DNA from 2 places in the Microbacterium sp. Cr-K20 genome. Region 2 is predicted to be linked to the other one. Evidence: predicted binding sites of a transcription regulator. Region 2 holds the regulator's gene; the other holds the start of a gene.

Region 1 (5,979 bases), on a different contig from region 2:
AAGGATCTGGGGATGACGGTGCTGTTCGTCGAGCACGACATGCACATGGTCCGCCACATCGCCGACTGGGTGGTCGTGATGGCGGAGGGGCGTGTGGTCGCCGAGGGTCCGCCCGACCAGGTCATGGAGGATCCGGCCGTCGTGGACGCCTACCTCGGTGCACACCAGGACGTCGACCTCGGGGCCGTCACCGGTCGTCTTCCGGTGATCTCGGAAGAGGACGCGGTCCGCATCCGGGAGCAGATCGAGACCGAGGTCGAGGCCGAAGTCGAGGCCGAAGACGTCGAGGAGGAGAAGGCATGACCGACGCATCCGCCCCCACGCCCGCGCCCGCTCCCGCGGAGCGCAACGAGATCAAGAACGACGACGTGATCGTCGAGCTGACCGATGTGCACGCCGGATACCTGCCCGGGGTGAACATCCTCAACGGCGCGAACCTCGTGGCCCACAAGGGTGAGCTGATCGGCATCATCGGCCCGAACGGCGCCGGCAAGTCGACGCTGCTCAAGGCGATCTTCGGCATGGTCGAGATCCGCTCGGGCGATGTCACGGTGAAGGGCGAGAGTATCGTCGGGCTCAAGGCCGACAAGCTCGTGCGCCGCGGCGTGGCCTTCGTGCCGCAGACGAACAACGTGTTCCCGTCGCTCACGATCCAGGAGAACCTGGAGATGGGGCTCTACCAGAACCCCAAGATCTTCGCCGAGCGCCTGGAGTTCGTCAGCAGCATCTTCGGTGAGCTGGGCAAGCGCCTCAAGCAGCGCGCAGGTTCCCTCTCCGGCGGTGAGCGGCAGATGGTCGCGATGTCGCGCGCGCTGATGATGGATCCGTCGGTGCTGCTGCTCGACGAGCCGTCGGCTGGCCTCTCCCCCGTGCGTCAGGACGATGCCTTCATCCGTGTCTCCGACATCAACAAGGCGGGCGTGACGACGATCATGGTCGAGCAGAACGCGCGCCGCTGCCTGCAGATCTGCGACCGCGGCTATGTGCTCGATCAGGGCAAGGACGCCTATGAGGGCACCGGGCGCGAGCTGCTGAACGACCCCAAGGTCATCGGCCTCTACCTCGGCACGCTCGGCACCGACGCCGCCTGAACGCGTTCACGCAGGAGGGGGATGCCACGCGGCATTCCCCTCCTGCGTGCATGGCGGGCATCCGTCGGCTCTCGGCGCGGGCATCCGTCGGGAGTTCGTGCATCCGTCGGGTCCTCGCCCGGCGTTTCTCCCGACATCCGTGCGAGCTCCCGACGGATGAACCGGGACGGGACGGGGCGGGGCGGGGACGACGAAGGCCCCGGATGCTGAGCATCCGGGGCCTCGTCTGTGCGCTTACTTGAGGCGCGTGGTGGTGTTGTCGGCGCCGAACTCGTAGACGCCGATCGCGGCGCCCTTCGGGTCGTTGTTCTCGTCGAACGTGATCTCGCCGGAGAGGCCGTCGTAGTCCGCCGTGCCGCCGCCGTTGATGATGTCGGCGCACTCGGCGTACGTGGTGCACTTCTCGCCCTCGTCGCCACCGCCGGACACGGTGCCCATCTGCTCGGCCATGTCGGCGCCCTCGACGGAGCCGGCAGCCAGAGCCGACAGCGCCATGAGGATGACGGCGTCGTAGGCCTCAGCCGAGTAGGTCACGGCGTCGATCGGGTCGTTGCCGTCGGCGGTCCAGACCTCGTTGAGCTGGTCGAGGAAGTCCTGCGGCAGCTCAGCGCCGGCGCGGGTGCCCTTCGAGCCCTCGAGGTTGACCGAGACGTCGGTGCCCCAGTCCTTCAGGTTGCCGTCGACGAGGTACAGCGAGCCCGTGTCGACGCCCGCGTTGCCGAGCAGCGGCGCGATGGTCGCGAACTGGTCGTACGAGACGACCGCGACCGCGTCGGGCTTGGCGGCCGCGATCTCGGAGACCTGAGCGTTGAACTGGCCGTCGCCCTGGTTGAACGATGCATCCGCGACGACCTCGCCGCCGGTGCCCTCGAACGTCGACTTGATGGCTTCGAACAGGCCCGTGCCGTAGGGGTCGTTCTGGTAGATGATGCCGAGGGTCTTGTGACCGTCTTCAGCGATCTGGTTGCCGAGGACCTCGCCCTGCAGGTTGTCGCTCGGTGCCGTGCGGAAGTACAGCGGGTTGATGCCCGAGAAGTCCGGCGACGTGTTCGACGGCGAGACGGTGAGGATGCCCGCGCCGGCGTTGCCGTCGAGGATGAGCTTGGTGACGCTCGACGACGCGGCGCCGACCATCGCGGTGATGCCCTCGTTCTGGAGGTTGGTGATCGAGGTCTCGTACGCCTTGTTGTCGAGGTCACCCTCGTCGGCGGTGGTGAGGTCGATGGTCACGCCGGCGTCGGCCTCGTTGATCTCGTTGACAGCCAGCTGGACGCCGGCTTCCATCGGAGCGCCGAGGAAGGCGAGCGAGCCGGTCGCGGGAAGCAGCGAGCCGAGCTTGAGCGTCAGATCGACGGCCGGCTTCTCACCACCTTCGCTGGGCTCAGCGTTCGGCGTGCTGCTGCAGCCGGCGATGACGATGGCGGATGCGCTGATCAAAGCGATCCCTGCGAAGACCTTCGCGGTGCGCGAACCCTTCATTGCGTTCATGGTGCTCCCTTGCGTAACTGAACGTGGATTGTGACCACGGGCGGGTGCTCTAACACTAGGGCGTGATACCCGTCCGCAGGGGGTGCAAGTATCTCGGTGCGTTAACGATCCGATACCGGGATTCCGGGCCGGAGAACCGCGGGTTCAGACGAGTTCGGGCGGGGCGATCCGGCGCCCTCGGCGGGCGGCGATCAGCAGGTCGACGACGAAGACCCCGATCGCGATCCACACGATGACGAACCCGGCCCAGCGCTCCGGCGGCATGGGCTCGTGCAGGATCGCGACGCCGATGAGGAACTGCATCACCGGGGTGATGAACTGGATCATCCCGATCACCGTGAGGTTGATCCGGCGGGTTCCCGCCGCGAACAGCAGCAGGGGCACGGCCGTCGCCACACCGGCGAAGGCCAGCAGCACGGCGTGCACCCACCCGTTCCCTCCCATCGTGATGCCCGCGGGAGTCGTCGCGACCACGATCAGCTGCACGACGGCGATCGGGATCAGCCAGAACGATTCGAGGGTGAGACCGCTGACGGCGTCCACCGCCGGACCGATCTTCTTCTTGATGAGCCCGTAGACACCGAACGACGCGGTCAGCGAGAGCGCGATCCACGGGAAGGCACGGTAGGCCACGATGATCACGACGACCGCGATCGTGGCGATGGCGATCGCGGCCCACTGCAGCTTCCGGATGCGCTCCTTCAAGACGAAGACGCCCAGCAGCACGGTGGTGATGGGGTTGATGAAGTAGCCCAGACTCGTCTCGACCACGTTGTCGCTGAGGGTTCCGATGAGGAACACCTGCCAGTTGACGTAGATCAGGAGACCGGCGAGCGCGGTCCAGCCCAGCAGCTTCGGCTGCCGCAGGATCACACCGAACGGCGCCCAGCCGCGCGTGACCGTGAGCAGCAGGATGCAGAAGACGAACGACAGCAGCACCCGCCACGCGACGACCTCCCACGGACCGGTCGGCACCAGGAGGAGGAAGTAGAGCGGGAGCACGCCCCAGAGGAGGTAAGCGGATCCGGCGTAGGCGACTCCGGCCGTCTGCGTTGCGCGGGTCGTCTCGGGGGTCACCGCACAACACTATGCCCGCACCGGCGGCCCGGAGAGCGGCGGCCCGTCGCCGCGCGGAGATCGGCAGGAATCGGATGCCTGATGGCGGGATGCAGAAGGGGGCTCGGATGCCGAAGCATCCGAGCCCCCTTCGAGGACCTGGGCACCACTCTTCGAGAGGGGCGGAACCCGGTTCCGCAGATCAGCGGACGACGACCGCCAGGACGTCGCGAGCGGACAGGACGAGGTACTCGTCTGCGCCGAACTTGACCTCGGTGCCGCCGTACTTGCTGTACAGGACACGGTCGCCGACAGCGACGTCGATCGGAACGCGGTTGCCGTTGTCGTCGATGCGGCCGGGGCCGACGGCCACGACCTCGCCCTCCTGGGGCTTCTCCTTGGCGGTGTCGGGGATGACCAGGCCACTCGCGGTGGTCTGCTCGGCCTCGACCTGCTGGATGACGATGCGGTCTTCGAGCGGCTTGATGGAAACCGACACGGTCTACCTCTTCTTTCTTGACACTGACACGAAAGACTTGTTCGCACTCTCAACCCGAGAGTGCTAATCCAGTCTATGCGCTGGGCTGGCACTCATGCAATGCGAGTGCCAACGCACGCCGTGATTCAGTGATGCGAGCGGGAATTAGGCTGAGGACGTGGAGATGTCCGAGCTGCGTGCCCTGCTGACCCCCGCCGGTCTCGAACTGCTCGACACGGTCGGGACGATCGGGTCGACCGCCGACGTCGCCCGCGCCGTGTCACGGCTGCGTGCCGCCGGGCACTCCCCCGAGCTGGTCTCGGCGGTGGTCGGCCAGGCGCACCTGCGGTCCAAGGCGTCGGCGAAGTTCGGCCCCTTCGCCGCGCGGATGCTGTTCACCCGAGCCGGGCTCGAGCAGGCGACGCGGCTCGGTGTGGCCGCACGACACGCCCAGCGGATCCGCAGCGCGGGGTTCACCACCGTTGCCGACCTCGGCTGCGGGATCGGCGGCGACGCCCTCGCGTTCGCCGGAGCCGGACTCGATGTGCTCGCCGTCGATGCCGACGAGGTCACCGCCGCCATCGCGGCCTACAACCTCGCGCCCTTCGGAGAGGGCGCGGTGGTTCGGCACAGCACGGCGGAAGACGCCTTCGAGGGCTCGGATGCTTCGAACGCACGCGCGATCTGGATGGATCCCGCCCGGCGCACCTCCGGGCACAGTGAGACCCGCCGCGTCTCTGCAGACGACTACTCCCCCTCGCTGGACTGGGCCTTCGACGTCGCGGCGCGCGTGCCGACGGGCATCAAGCTCGGCCCCGCGCACGACCGCGACGCTCTTCCCGCCGACGCCGAGGCGCAGTGGGTGAGCGCCGACGGCAGCGTCGTCGAGCTGGTCGTGTGGAGCGGCGCCCTCGCCCGAGAAGGCGTGCGACGCTCGGCGCTCGTGATCCGCGGCGACCGATCGCACGAGATGACCGCACCGGCCGACGTGGCCGATGAGCCCGTGCGCGAGCTCGGCGCCTTCGTGCACGAGCCGGACGGCGCCGTGATCCGCGCCCGCCTGATCGGCGATGTGGCCCGGAGCCTCGATGCCGGGATGCTCGACGAGCACATCGCCTATCTCACCTCGGATGCCGCGCTGACGAGCCCGTTCGTGCAGTCGTTCCGCGTGCGCGAGACCCTGCCCGCCAACCCCAAGGCGATCAACGCCGCTCTCCAGGCGCACTGCGTCGGTCGCATCGAGATCAAGAAGCGCGGTGTCGACATCGACCCTGCGGCGTTCCGGAAGAAGCTCACGCTGCGCGGTGATCAGGAGGCCACGCTGATCCTCGCGCGTATCGGCGATCAGCGGCGGGCGATCCTCGCCGATCGGGTTCCTGCCGCCGGCTGACCGTCGCCGAGCCCCGCCGGGATCAGCCGCCGTCGCTCGGGTCCTCGACCTCGATCTGCTCACCCGGCGACACCGGGATCACGACGGGGTCGTTCTCGACGCCGGGCGCTGCGGAGTCGACGGAGACAGTCAGGTACGGCGTCTGCTGGTTCGTGAACTGCAGGTCCAACGCCGCGGTCGCGACCCGCGCACCCGAGGGGTCGACGGTCTCGAGTTTCACGGTGAGGCCCTCCGCGAACGCGGTCTCGAAGCCCTTGCAGACGACCGGCCCGGCGGCATCCACGATCAGGCACCGCTCGGTGGCGCCCTGTTCCGATAGCCGATCCCCCAGCCACACCGGCGCGTCCCGGAAGACACCGACGAGCGAGAGACCGAGCTCGAACCCCTCCGTGGTCAGTGATTCCGCCCGGTCGCGCACGTCTTCGGGGAACTGGGCCAGGAGCGAATCGACCCCGCCCCACCGTTGGATCGCGACC
Region 2 (5,979 bases):
GTTCGTTGTTGTCAGGCACCGACGCTCTTCTCGGTCAATCCCCCGGCCAGCACATGGGCATGGACGTGGAAAACGGTCTGTCCGGCGTTCGTGCCGGTGTTGAAGACGAGGCGGAAGTCGCCGTCGTCGGTGTGCTCGGCGGCCAGCTTCCCGGCGAACGCCACCATCTCCGCCAGCAGGGACGGATCCCCTGCGGCGAGCTCGGTGACATCGCGGTACTCCGCGGTCTTCGGCACCACGAGGAGATGCACCGGTGCCTGCGGGGCGATGTCACGCAGTGCGAACAGGCGGTCGGTCTCGCCGAGGATCTCGGCAGGGATCTCCCCGTTCAGAATGCGCGTGAAGATCGAGGGTTCCGTCATGCGATCAAGTCTACTGATCGCCGCGTCCCCAGCGGCCTGACGCCGTGGGCGGCCGGAACGCAGCTCACCAGCGGCCGAGCGCGACCGACAGCACGGCGATCGCCGCCGGGCCCGCCGTCGACGTCCGCAGCACCGTGTCGCCCAGGAGCACTCTTTCGGCGCCCGCAGCTGTCAGCCGGTCGAGTTCTTCCTCGGCGATCCCGCCTTCCGGCCCCACGACCAGCACCAGATCGCGATCGTCGGCCGAGATCTCGGAGAGGCGCACGGATGCGGTGGGGTCGAGGAGCAGCACGCGCTGCGAGGTCGCCCGCTCGGCGAGCTGCGTCGTCGAGACCGGTGCGGTGACCTCGGGCACCCAGGCCCGATGGGCTTGCTTCGCGGCCTCGCGCACGATGGTCGCCCACCGTTCGCGACCCTTGACCGCCTTCGGTCCCTCCCAGCGGGAGACGCTGCGGCTCGCCTGCCACGGCACGATCTCGTCGACGCCGAGCTCGCACGCCGCCTGCACGGCCAGCTCGTCGCGGTCGCCCTTCGCGAGCGCCTGGACCAGAACGATCCGAGGGCTCGGAGCCGGTTGCTCGACGCGGTCGGAGATCCGCACCTCGACGCGGGTCGGGGACACCTCTTCGGCCGCACCGATCAGCCACACGCCCGCGCCGTCGCCGACCGTGACCGCCTCGCCGACCCGCAGGCGCCGCACGACGGCGGCATGCTTCGCCTCAGCGCCGGTCAACGACACGAGGTCGCCGACTCCGGCATCCGTCGACGACTCGACCAGGAAGTGCAGCGCCATGATCAGTGGCTGCGGAAACGGTCGCGGAGCTTCGAGAAGAGACCGGGCTGGAACTGCGCGAGCTGCGGATCCGGAGCCTTGGTCTTCTTCGCGAAGTCCTCGATCAGCGCCCGCTGCGCGGAGTCCAGCCGGGTGGGCGTCAGCACCTGCACGCCGACGCGCAGGTCTCCGCGCTGGGTCCCCCGGAGCGGGGTGATACCCCGCCCCTTGATGGTGAGCACGTCGCCGGACTGCACGCCCGCGCGGATCTCGAGGTCGACCTCGCCGTCGAGCCCCTGGATCGTGGTCTCGGTGCCGAGGATGGCGTCGGTCATCGACACCTCGAGCGTGGCGAGCAGGTCATCGCCCTCACGACTGAAAGCGGGGTGGGCGTTGACCGTGACCTCGACGTACAGATCGCCGTTCGGGCCGCCCGCCTTGCCGACCTCGCCCGAGCCGGGCAGCTGAAGGCGAAGGCCGGTCTCGACGCCGGCGGGGATGTCGAGCGAGACCGTGCGACGCGAGCGCACGCGGCCCTGGCCTCCGCAGGTGCCGCACGGGAACGGGATGGTGGTGCCGTAGCCCTCGCACGTGCCGCAGGGCTGAGAGGTGACGACGTTGCCGAGCAGGCTGCGCACCTGACGCTGCACGTGTCCGGAGCCGCCGCAGATGTCGCAGGTGACGGGGGACGTACCCTCCTGGCAACAGGAGCCCTGGCACGTCTCGCACAGCACGGCGGTGTCGACGTCGATGTCGCGGTGCGCGCCGAAGACGACGTCACCGAGGTCGAGCGTGACACGCACGAGAGCATCCTGTCCGCGCTCCCGGCGCGAACGGGGTCGTGCGCCGCGACCGCCGCCCTGGGAGGCACCGAAGAACGTCTCGAAGATGTCGCCGAACCCGCCGAATCCGCCGAAGTTGCCGGCAGTGCCGTCTCCTCCGCCCATGTCGTAGCGGCGCCGCGACTCGTCGTCGCTCAGCACGTCGTACGCGTGCGTGACGAGCTTGAACTTCTCCGCCGCATCCTCACCGGGATTCACATCCGGGTGCAGCTGTCGCGCGAGACGTCGATACGCCTTCTTGATCTCGTCGGTGGAAGCGTCTCGGGACACCCCGAGAACCTCATAGTGGTCCGCCACAATCGCCTTTCTGCGTGTGTCTTCCGGACGCGACCGCGTCAGCGGCCGGCCTCGTCTTCGTCGAGCATCCGCGACAGGTAGCGGGCGACCGCCCGTGCCGCCGCGAGATTGCTCGGGTAATCCATCCGCGTCGGCCCCATCACGCCGACGCGCGCGGTGCCGCTGGGCGCGGCGTAGTTGCTGGCGACGATCGATGCCTCACCGAGGCCGAACGGTGCGTTCTCGGTGCCGATGCTGGCGGCGAGTCCGTGCTCGTCGGTCACCATCTCGCTCATCAGCCGCAGCAGGGTCACCTGCTCCTCGATCGCCTCGAGGAGCGGATGGATGCTGCCGCGGAAGTCCTGCTCGCGACGAGCCAGGGTGGCAGCTCCCGCCATCACCAGACGCTCCTGTCGGAATCCGCTGAGCTCGTCCATGACGACGCTCGCGATCGCGCGCAGCACGTGATCCTTCGGCGCATCCTTCACGGCGAGCAGTGCCTGCAGGCGGTCCGAGGCCTCGCCGATGCCGTGACCGGTGATCAAGGCGGCCATGCGTGCACGCAGCACCGCCATCTCGGCCTCGTCGATGGCCTCCGGCAGCTGGGCCACGCGTTGCGACACACCGCCGGCGTCCGTCACGAGGACGATCAGGAGTCGATTGGGGGCCAACGCCACCAGCTCGACGTGCGTGACGTGAGCACGTGCGAACGAGGGGTACTGCGCGAGCGCCACCTGACCGGTGAGCTGCGTCAGCACCCGCACGGTGCGCACCATCAGGTCGTCGAGGTCAGCGGGCTCGCCGAGGAACGACTCGATCGCCGAGCGCTGCGCGGACGAGAGCGGCCGCAGCTGCGCCAGGTGATTCACGAAGACGCGGTAGCCCTTGTCGGTCGGCACCCGACCGGACGAAGTGTGCGGCGCCGTGATGAGCTCTTCGTCCTCGAGCAGCGCCATGTCGTTGCGGATCGTCGCCGCCGAGACGCCGAAGGAGTGCCGGTCGACGATGGATCGGCTGCCGACGGGTTCGTGGGTCTCGACGTAGTCCTGCACGATCGCGCGGAGAACCTGGAGTCCTCGCTCTGTGACCATCGCCCTTCCCTTCCGCTGGCACTCGGACGTTCAGAGTGCCAATCCTACCCCGTGCAGCTCGGGATTCTCCGTAGCGCGGATGCGCGACCCTAGGATGACGCTCATGACCTCCTCACCTCAGACCACGTTGTCGAGCGGCATCGTCCGCGGCTCCGCGGAGGAGGGGGTCGACCGCTACCTCGCCATCCCCTATGCCGCACCACCGTTCGGCGAGAACAGGTTCCGCGCCCCACGGCCGGTACCGGCGTGGGAGGGCATCCGTGAGGCGACGCAGTTCGGCCCCACGGCACCCCAGCTTCCCTACGCCGGCGCGATCGGCGAGCTCCTCGGCTCCGTGCATATCGACGGCGAGGACATCCTCACGGCCAATGTCTGGGCACCGTCCGGGGCCTCCGCGGCGCCGGTGCTCCTGTGGATCCACGGCGGGGCGCTGGAACGGGGCACCGCTGCTCTGCCCCTCTACGACGGCACGGTCTTCGCGAAAGCGGGGATCGTGTTCGTCTCCATCAATTACCGCCTGGGCTCGGAGGGTTTCTCGGTACTCGAAGGTGCACCGAGAAACCTCGGACTGCGCGACGCCGCTGCGGCGCTGGAGTGGGTGCACCGCGAGATCTCCGCGTTCGGCGGTGATCCCGCGCAGATCACCGCGATGGGAGAATCCGCCGGCGGGGCGATCGTCGCCGGGCTTCTCGCGCGCGACGAATCCCGCGAGCTGATCCATCGGGCGATCATCGAATCCGGACCGTTGGCTGCACAGCCGGCGAAGAAGGCGGGACGGGTGACCGCACAGCTCGCAAAGCGCCTCGGTGTCCGGGCCGACCGTGACTCGTTCGCCGCGCTCTCACCCGATCAGCTGCTCGAAGCGCGAAGGGCCCAGTCCGCAGGCTCCTCGCCGCTGGGCGGAGCTCCCGGCTTCCAGTTCGCCATCGACCCGGACAGCCTGCCCCGCTCTCCGCACGAGGTTCTCGGCGAGATCGACACCCCCCTGTTGATCGGCAGCAACACCGACGAGTACCGGTTGTGGTTCCCGCCCGAGGCTCTGGCCGGCATCAGCGAGCTGAAGCTGCAGGCCGCACGGATCCTCTCCCGCATCCCTCGTCGAGCAGTGCGCGAGTATCGCTCGGCCTTCCCCGGGGCGAGCACCGGCGAGGTGTTCGGGCAGCTCGTCACGGACATGATGCTGCGAGGGCCGTTGAGTCGTGTGGCGGCAGCGCGACCGGAGCGCACGCATGTGTATGAGTTCGCGTGGCCGAGTCCGGTTCGCGATCTGCGCGCCGCGCATGCACTCGAACTCGGGTTCGTGTTCGATCGGCTCACGGACGACGAGACGGTGCGGCTGGCGGGCCGCGACGCCCCGCAGACGCTTGCGGACGAGATGAACACGGCCTGGGTCGGTTTCGTCACGAACGGCGACCCCGGCTGGCCGGTGTACGGCTCCGACCGACAGACGCGCATCTTCGACACCACGAGCGCGACGCTGCCGCAGCGCCGGACCGCGGGGATGGACCTGCTCCCGGGCTGAGCCCGCCCGCATCGGCCGATCAGTCGGTGAGCTCGCGCACCACGGCATCGGCGAGGAGCCGACCACGAAGCGTCAGCTGGACACGGCCGCGGATGGCGGCGGCCGGGTCCACGAGCCCGTCGGCGATCAGCCCGGCGACGCTGCGTCGGTTCGCGGCGGGCACCTCGTCGATAGCGATGCCCTCGCGGATGCGGCTCAGCAACAGGATCCGCTCCAGCGTCCGCGACTCGGCGTCCGGCCGTTCCGTGCCTGCGGCGGGCGACTCGGATGCCGCGAGCCGCTGCGCGTACGCCGCCGGATGCTTCACGTTCCACCAGCGCAGCCCGGCGACGTGACTGTGCGCTCCGGGGCCGAAGCCCCACCAGTCACTCCCCCGCCAATACGCGAGATTGTGCCGCGACCGCTGCTCGGGCGTGCGCGCCCAGTTGCTGACCTCGTACCAGTCGAAGCCACCGGCTGCGAGACGCGCGTCGGCGAGCTCGTACATGTCGGCCTGCACGTCGTCGTCGGGGGTCGGAACCTCTCCGCGGCGGATCTGGCGAGCGAGCTTCGTGCCGTCCTCGATGATCAGCGCGTACGCGGAGATGTGGTCGGACTCCAGCGCGAGCGCCGCGTCGAGCGAGGCTTCCCAGTCGGCGAGCGACTCCCCCGGCGCCCCGTAGATCAGATCGACGCTGACGGCGAGACCCGCGTCTTTGGCCGCGGCGACCGCGGTGGTCACGTTCTCGGGCCGGTGCGTGCGGTCGAGCGAAGCGAGCACGTGCGGCACGGCCGACTGCATGCCCACCGACATCCGCGTCACACCGGCGGCGGCCAGCGTACGCGCGACCGCGGGCGTCACCGTATCGGGGTTCGCCTCGACCGTGACCTCCGCGCCCTCCGCCAGTCCGAAAGCTGAGGTCGCGGCCTCCAGCATCCGCGCGAGATCGCCGGCCGGCAGCAGTGTGGGCGTACCCCCGCCGAAGAAGACGGTGTCCATCGGCCGCAGCGCCCCCGCGTCGGCCAACACTCGACGGGCGAGGCCGATCTCGGAGATCAGCGTCGATGCGTAGTCCTCCTGCTTGGCGCCGCGGAGCTCGGTCGACGTGTAAGTGTTGAAGTCGCAGTAACCGCA

The links. The regulator HrcA, encoded in region 2, represses chaperone genes, less so after heat shock. The targets are predictions, from matches to a motif close to TTNGCACTCGNNNNNNNCGAGTGCNAA.
Region 1: groES (co-chaperone GroES) is a predicted target of HrcA. The motif match lies at 4,220-4,246, and genes of this name have one in related genera.

What each region holds. Positions count from the first base shown of each region.
Region 1 is NZ_JARE01000059.1:15,735-21,713, reverse strand. It holds gene GZ67_RS0114170 (ABC transporter ATP-binding protein) at 1-303, shown strand, start outside; gene GZ67_RS0114165 (ABC transporter ATP-binding protein) at 300-1,091, shown strand; gene GZ67_RS0114160 (ABC transporter substrate-binding protein) at 1,326-2,579, opposite strand; gene rarD (EamA family transporter RarD) at 2,724-3,656, opposite strand; gene groES (co-chaperone GroES) at 3,838-4,134, opposite strand; gene GZ67_RS0114145 (class I SAM-dependent methyltransferase) at 4,292-5,503, shown strand; gene GZ67_RS0114140 (hypothetical protein) at 5,526-5,979, opposite strand, start outside.
Region 2 is NZ_JARE01000050.1:220,113-226,091, reverse strand. It holds gene GZ67_RS0111895 (HIT domain-containing protein) at 12-362, opposite strand; gene GZ67_RS0111890 (16S rRNA (uracil(1498)-N(3))-methyltransferase) at 427-1,155, opposite strand; gene dnaJ (molecular chaperone DnaJ) at 1,158-2,273, opposite strand; gene hrcA (heat-inducible transcriptional repressor HrcA) at 2,312-3,343, opposite strand; gene GZ67_RS0111875 (carboxylesterase/lipase family protein) at 3,447-4,865, shown strand; gene hemW (radical SAM family heme chaperone HemW) at 4,885-5,979, opposite strand, start outside.